Regions from separate parts of the Mycobacterium lacus genome, predicted to be linked through region 2. Evidence: riboswitches for the same ligand, from Rfam matches in the RefSeq annotation. Region 2 holds a riboswitch; the other holds the start of a gene.
The links. Region 2 has a riboswitch for cobalamin ahead of G6N24_RS07670 (PPE family protein). Riboswitches for the same ligand answer to the same signal wherever they lie in the genome.

Region 1: another riboswitch for cobalamin. It lies ahead of metE (5-methyltetrahydropteroyltriglutamate--homocysteine S-methyltransferase); the one in region 2 lies ahead of G6N24_RS07670 (PPE family protein).

Annotation. Positions count from the first base shown of each region.
Region 1 is NZ_AP022581.1:748,524-756,317, forward strand. It holds gene G6N24_RS03560 (bifunctional 2-methylcitrate synthase/citrate synthase) at 1-187, shown strand, start outside; gene G6N24_RS03565 (DUF3556 domain-containing protein) at 550-2,262, shown strand; gene metE (5-methyltetrahydropteroyltriglutamate--homocysteine S-methyltransferase) at 2,329-4,611, opposite strand; cobalamin riboswitch at 4,771-4,938, opposite strand; gene G6N24_RS03575 (Rv1453 family transcriptional regulator) at 5,032-6,336, opposite strand; gene G6N24_RS03580 (TetR/AcrR family transcriptional regulator) at 6,617-7,794, opposite strand, start outside.
Region 2 is NZ_AP022581.1:1,671,220-1,679,013, forward strand. It holds gene G6N24_RS07650 (type I polyketide synthase) at 1-853, shown strand, start outside; gene G6N24_RS07655 (type III polyketide synthase) at 984-2,045, shown strand; gene G6N24_RS07660 (cytochrome P450) at 2,028-3,311, opposite strand; gene G6N24_RS07665 (ABC-F family ATP-binding cassette domain-containing protein) at 3,326-5,095, opposite strand; cobalamin riboswitch at 5,242-5,422, shown strand; gene G6N24_RS07670 (PPE family protein) at 5,483-7,210, shown strand.

The DNA.
Region 1 (7,794 bases), 920 kb from region 2:
TCCCACCGGGCCTGCGTATCACCTGATGGGATTCGACATCGCCTGCTTCACACCCATCTTCGTGATGAGCAGGATCACCGGCTGGACCGCTCACGTCATGGAACAGGCGGCGGCCAACGCGCTGATCCGGCCGCTGAGCGCGTATTCGGGGCGCGAGCAGCGGACGCTGCCCCGCCTGCGAGCCTGACGACTGTCGCCCTGGGTGCCGCCATCCCGGCCAGCGCCGCCGGGGCCGCCCTTGGCTCGGGTGCCGCCACTGGGAGCGCCTCCGATGCCGAAGTCGCCGGTCTGGCCCGCACCGCCGTCGCTGCCGGCGCCGCCGGGGGTGGAAGCGCCGCTGATGACAGGTGAATCGTAGGCAAGTCGGTCGGGTAACTGCTTCGGTTGTCGCTCAACGCAATTCCGGTGCTACACTGCTGCATCGGAACGAGCGCAGCTGCAGGCCGGCGGCCACGATCAATCCGCTCAAAGCATTGACTACCCGTCGTGCAAAATGCACAGAGATTCGGACCGCGCACACCCCTGGAACCTGTTCTAATCTGTCGAACCATGGGATTTCTGAAGCCCGACCTGCCGCAGATCGACATGACCGAATGGAGCAAGGGCACCCGCAGCGAGAAGATCCGTCCGATGGCCCGGCACTGGGCCGAGGTGGGCTTCGGAACGCCGATGGCACTGCACCTGTTCTACGTGGCCAAGGTCCTGCTCTATATCCTGGCTGCCTGGCTGATCGTGGTCACCACCAAGGGCATCCAGGGATTCACCGACGTCACGGCGTGGTACGCCGAGCCGATCGTGTTTGAGAAGGTCGTGCTCTACACGATGCTTTTCGAGGTGATCGGGCTGGGCTGCGGCTTCGGGCCGCTGAACAACCGGTACTTCCCGCCGATGGGCTCGATCCTGTACTGGATGCGCTTCGGCACCATCCGGCTGCCGCCGTGGCCCGATCGCGTCCCGCTGACGCAGGGCACCAAGCGCAAGCCGGTGGATGTCGCGCTGTACGCGCTGCTGCTGATCATGTTGCTGGCGGCGCTGTTCGCAGATGGCACCGGCCCGGTACCGGAGCTGGGCACCACGATCGGGCTGCTGCCGGTCTGGGAGATCGTGCTGATCCTGCTGCTTCTCGGCGTGCTGGGGCTGCGCGACAAGGTGGTCTTCCTGGCCGCCCGCGGCGAGGTCTACGCGACGCTGACGGTGACCTTTCTGTTTGGTGTCGACATGATCGTCGCCGCCAAGGTGGTGTTCCTGGTGATCTGGATGGGTGCGGCGACGTCGAAGCTCAACCGCCACTTCCCGTTCGTGATCTCCACGATGATGTCCAACAACCCGCTGTTCCGGCCTCGGTTCGTCAAGCGCATGTTCTTCGAGAGGTTCCCCGACGATCTGCGGCCCGGACTCCTGTCTCGGATCTTCGCTCACGTCAGCACTTTCGTCGAGATGTGTGTGCCCGTGGTGCTGTTCTTCTCCCACAGCGGCTGGCCCCTGGCGGTGGCCGCGATCGTGATGGTGTGCTTCCACCTCGGGATCCTGACGGCGATCCCGATGGGCGTCCCGCTGGAGTGGAACGTGTTCATGATCTTCGGCGTGCTGTCGCTGTTCGTCGGCCATGCCCGTCTCGGCCTGACCGACCTGAAAAACCCTGTGCCGGTGGCGATTCTGTGCGCCATGATCGGGGGGATCGTGATCGCGGGCAACATGCTCCCGCGCAAGATCTCGTTCTTGCCCGCCATGCGCTATTACGCCGGTAATTGGGACACCACGCTGTGGTGTGTCAAACCCTCTGCGGAGGACAAGATCGATAGGGGCATCGTCGCGATCGCCAGCATGCCGGCCGCACAACTGGAGCGCTACTACGGCAAGGAGCGCGCCCAGATCCCGATGTATCTCGGATACGCGTTCCGCGCCATGAACTCTCACGGCCGGGCGCTGTTCACGCTGGCGCACCGGGCGATGGCGGGCCAGAACGAGGACGACTACGCCATCATCGACGGGGAACGCATCTGCAGCACCGCCGTCGGATGGAATTTTGGCGACGGCCACATGCACAACGAGCAACTGATCGGTGCGATGCAACAGCGCTGCCGGTTCGAGCCTGGCGAGGTGCGGATCGTGCTGCTCGACGCGCAGCCCATCCACCGACAGACCCAGCAGTATCGGTTAGTGGACGCCGCGACCGGTGAGTTCGAGCGCGGCTACATCCGGGTGGCCGACATGGTGACCCGGCAGCCCTGGGCCGACGACGTGCCGGTCCACGTGCTATAGCCGGCGAGCAGACGCAGAATCGCACGCACGCGTGGCGTGTCGTGCGATTCCACGTCTGCTCGCCAGCTAGCCGGAACGTACCTCCTGTGCTGCGGCGACCATGTTCTGCAGCGACGCGATCACCTCGTTGACGTTGCGGGTCTTTAGCCCACAGTCGGGGTTGACCCACAGCCGCCCGGCCGGCACGGCCCGCAACGCGGCACGCAGCGACTCGGCCATCTCGTCGGTGCTCGGCACCCGCGGCGAGTGGATGTCGTACACCCCCGGGCCCACACTGTTGGCGAAGCCGACCGCGTTCAGGTCATCCAGCACCTCCATGTGGGAGCGCGCCGCCTCGATGGACGTGACGTCGGCATCCAGGTCGGCGATAGCGCCTATCACCTCACCGAACTCCGAGTAGCACAAGTGGGTATGGATCTGCGTAGAGTCGGCGACGCCCGACGTCGCCAACCGGAAAGCGCCTACGGCCCAACGCAAATACTCCTCCTGATCTGCGCGACGCAGCGGCAGCAGTTCGCGCAGCGCCGGCTCGTCGACCTGGATGACCGCGATGCCGGCCGACTGCAGATCCACGGTTTCGTCGCGGATGGCCAGCGCCACCTGGTTGGCGGTGTCGGCCAGCGGCTGGTCGTCACGCACGAACGACCAGGCCAGGATCGTGACCGGCCCGGTCAACATGCCCTTGACCGGTTTGTCGGTCAGCGACTGCGCGTAGGTGATCCACCCGACCGTCATCGGATGCGTCCGGGCCACGTCGCCGTAGAGGATGGGCGGGCGCACGCAGCGGCTGCCGTAGGACTGCACCCAGCCGTTCTGCGTGGCGAAGAATCCCTGCAGCTGCTCGGCGAAGTACTGCACCATGTCGTTGCGCTCGGGCTCGCCGTGCACCAGCACGTCCAGGCCTAGTCGCTCCTGCAGCTTGATGACGTCGGCGATCTCCGCCTTCATCCGCCGGACATACTCGGCGTTGTCGATCTCGCCGGCCCGCAGCGCCGCGCGCGCTTTGCGGATCGCCGAGGTCTGCGGGTAGGAGCCGATCGTCGTGGTCGGCAGCGGCGGCAGATGCAGCCGCGCGTCCTGGCTGGCCCGCCGCTGCGCGGGGTCGCCCCGGTGCGCACCCGAGGCGACGATCGAGTCGATGCGGGCCCGGACCTGCCCGTTGCGCAGGCGCGGATCACGCCTGCGGGACGCCACCGCGGCGTTGGACGCCGCGATCTCGTCGGCCACGGAATCGCGCCCGTCGCGCAGGGCACGCGCCAAGACGACGACTTCGCGCACCTTCTCCGCGCCGAACGCCAGCCAGCTCCGCAAGGCGTCGTCCAGGTCGGTTTCTGGTTCCAGCGAGTACGGCACGTGCAGGGTGGAACACGACGTCGAGACGGCAACGGCGGCCGCCGAACCCAGCAGGGTCGCCAGCCGGCTCAGGGCGGCCTCTAGATCGGTGCGCCAGACATTGCGCCCGTCCACGATGCCGGCCACCAGCGTCTTGCCGGCCAGCTCGGGCGCCCCGAATATAGAAGCCACCGCGGTGTCGGCGCCGGCGACCAAGTCGACGCCGATGGCCTCGACCGGCGTGCGCGCCAGCCCCGCCAGGGCGGCGCCGGGGTCGCCGAAGTAGGTGGCGACGTAAACGGCGGGCCGGTTGCTCACGGCGCCGAGCGCGTTGTAGACCCACTCGGCGAGGGCGGGCGCGTCGGGGGAGATGTCGGTGACCAGCGCGGGCTCGTCGAGTTGCACCCACGGCGCCCCGTTGTCGGCGAGCAGCGACAACAGCTCGGAGTAGATCGGAACCAGCTCTTCGAGGCGCTCGATCGGCGCGCCGCCGCCGTTGACGCCCTTGCTCAACAACAGGAAGGTGACCGGCCCGATGACGACCGGGCGTGCGGGAATCCCTTGCTGCAGTGCTTCTTTCAGCTCGGAGAGCACCTTGTCCGGATTCAGCGCGAACCGGGTCGTGGGCTCGATCTCGGGAACCAGGTAGTGATAGTTGGTGTCGAACCACTTCGTCATCTCGAGTGGCGCCACGTCGTCGTTGCCGCGCGCCGCGGCGAAATAGCGGTCCAACTCGTCGGCGATTTTCGCCACCCGGGCCGGCAGCGCGCCGAGCAAAACCGCGGTGTCGAGCATCTGGTCGTAATAGGAGAAGGTGTTTACCGGCACGGAGTCCAGACCGGCCGCGGCCAATTCTGACCACATATCGCGGCGCAACGTGGCGGCGACCGACTCGAGGTCGGATCGGCTGGTGCGTCCGGACCAGTAGCCTTCGGTCGCGCGCTTGAGTTCGCGATGCGGGCCGATGCGCGGGGAGCCGGTGATGGTTGCGGTGAACTTCCGAAAATTATCGGTCACTATGTCGTCCTTCAATCGACGGGGCGCTCACCGCCGGCGGACGCACAACCGATCCGGTCCGCGGCGCGCGCCTTCTTCTACAGCAACCGCAACCGGCACGGCCATACGCCCATTCCACGAGGCGACGAGCCGCCGGACGCGGCGCGCCCGGCACAGCCGGCAGGTCTTCGGACTCGCAGGCGCGCACCCGGTGGTGCTCCTACTGGCCGTCGCTTCCCAGTCGCCAGACCAGTGCTATAAGACGGCGGTCGTTCCTGCACACCGCTGCGGGACAGTCCCGGATTCTCACCGGGTTCCCTCTTGCGACACATCGCTAACGTGTGTCGCTCGATGCCGGCGCCGCGTGGGGCGGCAACGGCAGACCAGCTGCGTAGGCAAGGTTACTCTGCCGCGCGACGGGTGCCCAACGTCGGGAGCCAGCTACGCCTGGCTGTGGCTTAGGTGCCCGTCTGGTACGGAGGACGACGCGCCGATGTGCTGTCCGGAAGGCGTTTGCACGGCACCAGCGGCTTGATCGCCGCGCCACTGCAGCGCCTCGAGCGCTACGGCAACCTCTACGAGGGTGTGGTCCAGGGGTCTGGGGAGCAGCCGTTGAGCCGTCTCGAGCCGGTGCAACAGGGTGTTGCGGTGGGTGTAGAGAAGTTTTGCGGCGCGCGAAGCGTTGCACTCCGCCTTGATGTAGGTCAACACCGTCGTATGCAGCATCGGGTCGGCCGATTCGAAGTCCCCCAGCGTGTTCGTGATGAAGACGTCCGCGCCGTCGGCGTTTTCGGTGAGTAACGCGATCATCTGGACATCGGCGAAGAAGGCGACCCGTTGGCGCGACCGCAGCCGAGTCAACATCCGCTGTATCGTCAGCGCATCCAGGTGGCTGCGGCGGAATCCCCCGATTCCTGACGCGGTGGTCCCGACGGCGATCCGGGCATCGGGTGTGCCGTCAAGCGCGCGGCGGATCTGCTGAGGGTTGAGCGAGGCCACCTCATTGGCCCACACCCAGCGAGTTGCGGCGCTGGCGACCACTGTCAGTGGCTGCGGGCATCCGACGGCTTGGCTGAACGCGGCGACGGTTCGGTCAAGCCGATTGTCGTCGACGTCGGGGTCATCACACCAGATGATCACGGCGGTATGAAGTCGGTCGAGCGGATAGGCCAATTGCGCTTCGGCGCGTTCTCGGCTGATGGGGGCGCCGTCGAGGATGAGCTCGACGATCTTGCGGCGCTCGGCGCGGATGTCTTGGGTTAGATCCGCGTATTCCATCTGCATCTGCGCCGCGAGGCCGGCAAGGGTGGCGTCCACGAACTCGTTGGCCGACCGAAATGGCACGTCGAGCAGCTGGTGCAGCTCTTCAGGGTCGGAAGTAAGTTCGAACGCGATTTCCACCCAGCGCCGCCAGGCCACGTTGTGCCCGATGCGATAGACCTCCAGCGCGGATGCGTCCAGGCCACGGCGCACCAGATCGCGAGCCATGCGCAGCGTCTCGGCGCTGAGGTTTGCCGGCACCGGATCGCCGGGATTGCGCAGCATGGCGGAGGCGAAGTGGACCAAATTGGCGCGGTTGGAGCGAGTAACCACCGCCGCCAGGCCGGGGTCCTGGGAGATGGGCGGGCTAGCCGCCAGCGTGGCGCGATCGAATTCCTCGAGCCACTCCCTTGGGGGATTGAGAGCCATCCACGCGCCCTTGCGGATCAGCTCTTGCACGCGCGGCGAAGGCGGTTGCCAAACCACGGCCCGATTGTAGGGCTTATGTGCACTTTGCATGATGGGTTCGCGCTGCACCGGCCAAACTGCCCGTGTTCTGCTGTTGGTGGCCGCGCCGACGGGGGGCGGTGGAGCCCGGGCCGGCGGCGACGGCGTCCGTCCGGCGCGGCGGTAGCCACCCGATCAGCGCGCCTGGCTGATTGCGTGCTTTGCGTCCCGAGTCTGCGGCCATGGCATCGAGGCTGCGGTGACGGCGCGATTTCCGGCCGCGCCGACGCCCTGTGCGCAGACTCGATCCCAGGCGCCTCTATTTGCCCCGCGCGGCGATACCGCGTAATACCGTGTCGCGGGCGAGGACGAGTGACGCACGGGTTCCGATCGTGCGGAGGATGTTCTCCGGGATCCACTGGATGCCAATGATCACCCGTGCCAGCATCGCCGTCGACGGTGTGTCGATGCGTATCTCACCTGACCGGATCCCTTCGGTAAGAAGGGATTTCATTTGCCTCAGTCGGGTCGCATAAGACCATCCTGGATCGGCGGTGTCGGGAGGCGATTGCCTCATCCAGGCAAGCTGGATCCTGAACTCGTCGGAAAACCGGTCCAGCGCGTTGACGTTGACCCAGCTCAGGGCGTCCAGCTTCTCGATGCTCGACGCGTCCGAACGCAGGACGCCGACCCACCCCGCTTCGACCTTCTGGCCGAACGAGCGCATGATCGAGGCGAGCAGTTCCTCTTTGGAGCCGATCACCCGATAGACGGTCCCGGTACCCAGGCCCGCCGCCGATGCGATATCCCTGATGGTGGTGACTTCATAACCCTTGCGGCCGAACTCCATGCGCGCCACAGCTCGAAGATGGGCCGCTTTGTCGCTGGGGTCGGCCTCGCTATCGTCGGCCCACGACTGGATGACGTCACTCGCCGCGGCGAAGGCACGGGAACGATCTAACCTCGCATCGGTGGGTGGCCGGGCTGCCAAACCTTGCAAGATGATTCGGCACATGAGTCCGGCCACCTGCGCGGCGGAAGCGTTGCGCCGGATGACATCCAGCCCGACCTGCAGCATGCTCTGGCAGATGCGGTCAGCCAGGGTTGGAAGGTCGATTTCGGGCCTGATGTAGCCGCTCCACCTGGCGGCACGCAGCGTCTGCAGCATCGCCCCCTGGATCGCGGTCGGCCGCTGCCGCGTCAGCGTGACGAACGCGGGATCTGAGCCGGGTCCCTCGTAAAAAGACATCTGCAAGGCGGCCTGGTGCCGCACGGCGGCGTTGGCGATCGCCGATCCGAGTTCGGCGATCTTGTCGGCGACGGGTCGCGAGTCGGGCTCGTCCAACCTCGCCTGGGCGGCCAATCCGATGCGATCCAGATCGGCTTGATAGCGGCGAATCAGCTCAACGAGGATGGCTTCCTTGGATTCGAAATGGTGATAGAGGCTTCCCGGCAGAATGCCTGCGGCATCAGCGATTTCCTGCAGCGAAGTCCGCA
Region 2 (7,794 bases):
CGACGGTGTCCGTGCCGTCGAGGCGCTAGGGGCCGGGGTGTTTATCGAGGTGGGTCCCGGTGGCGCGGTGATGGCCGCGGTGGCGGACTCGCTGTCGGAAAAGTCTGCCGGTGAGGCGGACCCGACGGTGGTCGCCATGGCCAAGGATCGCCCGGAAGTGGCGTCGGCCGTCACCGCGCTGGGACGATTGTTCACCGCGGGTGTGGGCGTCGATTGGGGTCCGGTCTTCAACGGCGTGGCGGCCCGGCGGGTGGAGTTGCCGACGTATGCGTTCCAGCGACGGCGATATTGGCTGGGCGGCGCCGGGGATGCGCCGGTCGAGCGTCCCATGCCCAATGTGGCGGAACGGTTACGCGGCCTCCCCCCCACGGAGCGGCACCGCCAGCTGGTGGAGTTGGTGCGCACGCATGCGGCGGTCGTGCTGGGTCACCCGAGCCCCGTTGACATCGATGCCGGCCGCGCCTTTCAAGACCTCGGATTCGACTCAATGGCCGGGGTCGAACTCCGCAATCGACTCAAAGCGGTAATGGGCCCGGCCGGATTAGTGCTGCCGCGCACCCTGATCTTCGACCATCCCACGCCGACAGCGCTGGCACATTACCTCGGCCAACAACTGTCGGGCAGTCGTCATGACGAATTGGCCGAGGAGAAGATTCGGTCTTTGCTAATGCGGATCCCTATTCACGAGCTCCGGCGAACCGGACTGCTGGACAAATTATTGCTGCTGGCCGGCGCGTCGGAAAAACCCCTGTTAGAAGGGGCTGTCAGCGACGACGTCATCGACTCGTTAAGCCCCCAGGCGTTAATTGCGATGGCGCTCCGCCCGGCGGACGACGACGACGTCATTGAATGACGAAATGTGACAGACGTTGACTATGACCGGCTTTGCAAGAACGCGCAAACACCCATAAACTCTCAAGCCTGAGAAGTGTTGGTTAGCCGACCTATATTAGACGCGCGTTTAATACCTAGAAAGCAGGGCCATGAGCGTCATCGCAGCTGTATTCGGGGCATTGCCGCCGCACCGCTACGGCCAGCGTGAGATCACCGACTCGTTCGTCGAATTCCCCGGTCTGAAGGAGCACGAGGAGATCGTTCGGCGCCTGCATGCCGCCGCGAGGGTCAACAGCCGCCACCTGGTGCTGCCATTGGAACGGTATCCATCGCTGATCGACTTCGGGGAAGCGAACGAGATCTTCATCGAAAAGGCCGTCGAACTCGGCATCGAAGCCCTGATGGGCGCGCTCGATGAGGCGGGCCTGGCACCCCGGGACATCGACATGATCGCCACCACGACCGTCACGGGTGTCGCGGTCCCGTCGCTGGATGCGCGGATCGCCGGGCGGATTGGCCTGCGCCCCGACGTGCGCAGGATGCCGCTGTTCGGTCTGGGCTGCGTGGCCGGGGCAGCGGGCGTGGGCCGGCTGCACGACTACCTGCGTGGCGCGGCCGACGACGTCGCGGTCCTGGTGTCGGTCGAGCTCTGCTCGCTTACCTACCCCGCGGTCAAACCGACGGTGTCGGGCCTGGTCGGGACCGCGCTGTTCGGCGACGGCGCGGCCGCAGTGGTCGCCGTCGGCGACCGTCGTGCCGAGCGAATCGGCGCGAGCGGGCCCGACATTGTCGATTCGCGCAGCAGCTTGTACCCCGACTCGTTGCACATCATGGGCTGGGACGTCGGTTCCCACGGCCTGCAGTTGCGGCTTTCGCCGGACCTCACCACCCTTATCGACCGGTACCTTGCCGACGACGTCACTGCGTTCCTCGCCATGCACCAGCTAAGCACGGACGACATCGGCGCCTGGGTGAGCCATCCCGGTGGTCCCAAGGTCATCGACGCGATTGCCAGGAGCCTCGCGTTGCCCCCGCAGGCGCTCGAGCTGACCTGGCGCTCGCTCGGTGAGGTCGCCAACCTGTCGTCGGCCTCGGTGTTGCACATCTTGCGTGACACGATCGCCAAGAAGCCGCCCAGCGGAAGCCCGGGGCTGATGCTGGCGATGGGTCCGGGATTCTGCTCTGAACTCGTCTTACTGCGCTGGCACTGATCGCGTGACCTCGACGGTCAGCCCCGGCCGGGGGCACAGCGCCGCAAAATTGGCCGCCCGAATGCGCTGAGCCGGCAACCGAAGCGTGGTCCTGGCGACCAGCCGGGCCAGCATCACGGTCATCTCGGTGGTGGCCAGCACTGCCCCGATGCACCGGTGCAGCCCCCCGCTGAACGGGATGAACTCGTGTGGTGCCGGTTTGCGGTAGCCCGGTAAGTTGGGGTCCCAGCGCTGCGGACGGAATTCCCTTGGCTCGGGCCATAATTCGGCGAGCCGGTGGGTGACGTACGCGCTGAAGACCAGCAACCGTCCCGCCCGGATGCGGTGACCGTCGAACGTGAGGTCGCGCATCACCCGGCGGGCCGAGATGACTCCGGGCGAGTACAGCCGAAGCGTCTCGTGGACAACGCCGTTGAGGTAGGCGAGCGCGTCGAGGTCAGGGGTGGCCGGCGGCCGGCCACCGAGCACGCGGTCCACCTCGTCGGCGACGGTGTCCCAGGCGCCGGGCAGCGTCAGCAGCGTGTAGGTCGCCCAAGCCAGCGCGCCGCTGGTGGTCTCGTAGCCGGCGGTGACGAGCGAGACGATCGCATCGCGAATCTCGTTGTCGCTCAGCGTCTGACCCTCTTCGGAGCGCCCGTTGATCAACATGGCCAGCATATGGTCGTCGGGCCGGGGATCGTTGCGAGCGTCGGCTATGGCGGCGTCGACGAGGCCGTCGATGCGTGTCCGCGCTGCCATGGCCCGCCGCCAGCCGGGGGAGTTGAGTCGTCGCTGCAGCCGCATCACCTGCGGCGGACGGTGGGTCAGGTCCAGCAGGGGTTGCAGTTGTTCGCCGAGGAAGTCCGAGTGGATGGCCAGGCGCTGGCCGAACAGCGACTCGGCGGTGGCGCGCCGGACCGCCGAGCGGAACTGCTGGTAGATGTCCAGCCGCTGGCCGGGCCGCCAGCCGTCGATCACCGCGTCGATATTGGTCACCATGGTCTGCACGTAGTCCTGGATCTGCCGGTGCCGCAGCCCGGGTGCCACGACGCTGCGACGGCGCCGGTGGTCGTCCCCGTCGCTGACGATCAGCGCGGTCGGGCCGTCGACGGGAACCAGGCTCTCAAAGGTCTCCCGCCAGCTGAACGCCTCGGCATTGGCGAACACGAACCTGTTCGCCTCCGCCCCCAGCAGATAGGTGTAGCCATGCCTGCCGACCCCGGAGTTGATCACCGGGCCGCGCCGCCGGTACAACGCGAGGAGCGCCTCCCCCGGCCAGTAGGGCACCGTGCGGTAGGCACTCATTCGAGCACCTCCGACAACTCCAGCCAGCGTCCCTCCGTCGCGACGACCTCGTCCTCGAGGGCGCGCAGCTCCGCCGTCAGGCGCGTGATGCCGACGTGGTCGGACTGATCGTGCTCGGCGAGTTCGGTGTGTTTGGCCGCGATCCGCTCGGCCAGGCGGGCGAGCTGGCGGTCGATCGTGGCCAGTTCCTTCTCGGCGGCACGCCGCCGCGCGCCGGACATCGCCTTCGGCTTGGCGGGCGGCGCCTCGACGGCCGCCGGCCTGGGACGGGCAGCCAGCCGCAGGCATTCGTCGATGCCGCCGGGCAGGTGTCGCAACCGGCCATCCAGAATCGCGTACTGCTGATCGGTGACCCGTTCCAGCAGGTACCGATCATGCGAGACGACGATCAGGGTGCCGGCCCAGGAGTCGAGCAGGTCCTCGGTGGCGGCCAGCATGTCGGTGTCCACGTCGTTGGTGGGCTCGTCGAGGAGCAGCACGTTCGGCTCGCTCAACAGCGTGAGCATCAGCTGCAGGCGCCGCCGCTGACCGCCCGAAAGCTCGCCGACCCGCGCGGACAGCTGGCCGCGCGCGAAACCGAGTCGCTCCAACAGTTGGGCGGGGGTGACCTCACGGCCCTCGACCTCGTAGCCGCCGCGCAGCCGGCCCAGCACGTCGGCGATCCGGTCGCCCGCGAGCGCTGCGAGTTCGTCGCCCTGCTGGTCGAGCACCGCCAGCCTGACGGTCTTGCCGCGCTTGACCCGCCCGGTATCGGGCTGGACGGTGCCGGCGATCAATCCCAGCAGGGTGGATTTCCCGGCACCGTTGGCCCCGACGATGCCGGTGCGTTCGCCCGGGCCGATCCGCCATTCGATGTCGCGCAGCACCGGGCGGCCGTTAAACGAGACCGAGACGTCGAGTAGATCGATGACGTCCTTGCCGAGCCGCGCGGTCGCCAGCTTGGCCAACTCGACGCTGTTGCGCAGCGGCGGCACGTCGGCGATCAGCTGGTTGGCGGCCTCGATGCGAAACTTGGGCTTGGACGTTCGCGCGGGTGCCCCGCGACGCAGCCAGGCCAGCTCCTTGCGCATCAGGTTCTGCCGCTTGGCCTCGGTCACGGCGGACAGCCGGTCCCGTTCGACGCGCTGCAACACGTACGCGGCGTACCCGCCCTCGAACGGCTCGATGATCCCGTCGTGCACCTCCCACATCGTGGTGGCGACCTCGTCGAGGAACCAGCGGTCGTGTGTCACCAGCAGCAGCCCGCCGCTAGCGCGCGGCCAGCGTTGCCGCAGGTGGCCGGCGAGCCAGGTGATGCCTTCGATGTCGAGGTGGTTGGTGGGCTCGTCGAGCGCGATCACGTCCCATTCGGCCACCAGCAGCCTGGCCAGCTGCACCCGTCGGCGTTGGCCACCGCTGAGCGTGGAAACCATTGTGTCCCAGGCGATATCGGACACTAGCCCGCCGACGACGTCGCGGATGCGCGGGTTGCCCGCCCACCGGTGTTCGGGTTGGTCGCCGACGAGCGTCCAGCCGACCGTGCGGTCCGGGTCGAGGGTGTCGGCCTGGCTCAGCGCGCTCACCCGTACGCCGGTGCGTCGGGTGACGCGGCCGCAGTCCGGCCGCAGCTCACCGGTGAGCAGGCCCAGCAGGCTCGACTTGCCGTCGCCGTTGCGTCCGACGATGCCGATCCGCGCGCCGTCGTTCACCCCGAGCGTGACCGACTCGAATACCACCTGGGTCGGATATTCCAGGTGTACGGCCTCAGCTCCGAGCAGGTGCGCCACCGGGCCGACGCTACCCGCCGCACCATCAGAACTTCCAGCAGATTCTCAGGATCACGAAAAGTATTGGCCGGCAATGGTTCCGTTGTCACCTGCGTGTGCGCGTCGACGGCGCCGGCCGGGTTACCCGTCGCTCAGCTATCGGTTGGACCGGCGGAATGCAACAATATCCACCCGTAAGGCGATGACGATGCAGGAAGCCGGTGTGAATCCGGCGCGGTCCCGCCACTGTCATCGGGGAGCCACCCTCATATGCCACGGCGTCCAGCTGGAAGGTGAGGCGAGCGACGATCCGAGAGCCAGGAGACTCGCGTCATCGCGTCCTGCGACCCGGGGCGGTGTACCCCGAGAGAGCTGATCGACATCGATGCTTCCCGTTCTTGGGTTCCGATGACCGCCCCGATCTGGATGGCCTCACCGCCTGAGGTGCACGCGGCGTTGCTGAGCAGCGGCCCGGGCCCGGGCCCGTTGCTGGCTGCCGCGGCGGCCTGGAGTTCGCTGAGCACCGAATACGCTGAGACCGCCGAGGAACTCGCGGCGCTGCTGGCGGCGGTGCAGGCCGGGGCCTGGGACGGCCCGGCCGCCGAGGTATATGTGGCCGCCCATGCGCCGTATCTGGCGTGGTTGACGCAGGCCAGCGCCGATAGCGCGGCCATGGCCTCCCGACAGGAAACCGCGGCCGCCGCCTGGACCGCTGCACTGGCTGCCATGCCCACATTGCCGGAGCTGGCCGCCAATCATGCCGCGCACGCAGTGTTGGTGGCGACCAACTTCTTTGGCATTAACACGATCCCGATCGCGCTCAACGAGGCCGACTACGTGCGGATGTGGATTCAGGCCGCCACCGTGATGAGCGCCTATCAGGGCGTTGCCGGTGCCGCGGTGGCCGCCGCGCCGCGGACCACGACGGCGCCGCAGATCATGAAAGCCAACGCGCCGGCGGCCGCTTCCGACGAGTTGTTCGGGTCGCCCCCCGACTGGCAGAACCAGATCCTGCAATGGTTGCAGGAGATCGGTTACACCGCCTTCTACAACAACGTCATCCAACCGGCTATCGACTGGCTGGCCCACATCCCCTTCCTGCAAACGATGTTCGCCGGAATTGATCCTTACCTGCTCATCCTCGGGAATCCCCTTACTTTTCTTAGCCCGCTGAACATCGCGTTTGCCCTCGGCTACCCGATGGACATCGGTACCTACGTCGCCTTGCTGTCGCAAACCTTCGCATTCATCGCGGCCGATCTCGCGGCCGCGTTCGCCACGGGCAATCCCGCGACTATCGCTTTCGCCCTGCTATTCGCCACCGTCGAAGCCATCGGCACGATCATCACCGACACCATCGCGTTGCTTAAGACCCTGCTCGAGCAGACGCTTGTGCTGCTGCCGGCTGTCATGGCCTTGGTGACCGCCCCGGCGGCGTCGTTGGCTGCCGGCGCCGTGTTGGTGCCGATTGGCGCCAAGGGCTTGGCGGCGCTGGTTGCGGTGCCCCCAGCCGCGCTGTCCGTCACGGCACCTGTACCGCCGCCAGTCGCGGCGCTCGCCCCGAGCATCCCGACGTCCACCCCGAACCCGGCACCGGCCCCCGCGGAGGCGACCGCTTCGGCCCCCACGCCGGCGCCGCCACCGCCGCCGGCTACCGCACCACCGCCGGTGACCGGTGCGGGCATCGGTGCGGGCATGGGTGCGGGCATGGAAAGCTTCGGCTACCTCGCGGGTGGCCTGGACTCGGTTGCCAGGAAGGCGGCGGGCAGTGGTGCCCGAAAGAAGGCGGCCGAACCCGACAGTGTCGAGGCCCCCGCGGTTGCGCCGACGCCCCAGGAGCCGGCGCGATCGCAGCGGCGCCGCCGGGCGAAGGTCAAACAGGTCGGCCGCGGTTACGAGTACATGGACCTGGAGCCCGATGACGAGCAACGGGTCGCGCCGGCAGCCTCGGATCGGGGCGCGAGAACCCTGGGTTTTGCCGGAACCCTACCTACGCAGACCGCTACGGCGGCGGGCTTGACAACGCTGACCGACGATGCTTTCGGCGGCGGCCCGCGCATGCCGATGATGCCGGGGACCTGGGGCGCCGACTCAGGGCCCTCCTCCGAACCAGGAGACGGCGACGACGACAGCTGATGAATCCGTGCCGTCGACGGCAAATCGGTGGGACAAAGGCAAGCGCTCACGTGGATCGCCGACGTGTGCGCCCCAGCGCAGTCCGCAGGCCTCGCGTCTGCAGCGCCATTGGGCGCCGGTAACGGATAGCCAATAAGCTCCTATTAGCCTGTGTGCCAGGCATTCTCGTACTCGCTGGAACCAAGCGACATGTCTGCCAACGTGTCGCTTGTCGACCGTATCTCTGACCGCCGAGCGGCTCGACGATGCCGCCCGGTTCGTCCCCGCGCCCAACATCGGCGTTGGCCATGGCGACCCTGGCCAGCAGATCGGCAAGCTAAAAGCGTTGTCGCGCAATCGTATAGCCCATGTGAATCCCAACGTCCGGGGCCGCCAAGACTGGCGGGGTACAACGCCGACCGTTTGGGCAACGACAGCCGACCCGCCAAGACGCAAACCACCAGCAAAGGCGCTTGACTCGGTGGCCCGCACTGGGCGGACCACCAGCCGTGACGCTGTCCCCATGATGCCCGCCCCCGAAACCCTCGGTCGCAGTGGGCTGCTCACCGTCAATTCATCGTTTCGTTAACGAGATTCCCAACAAG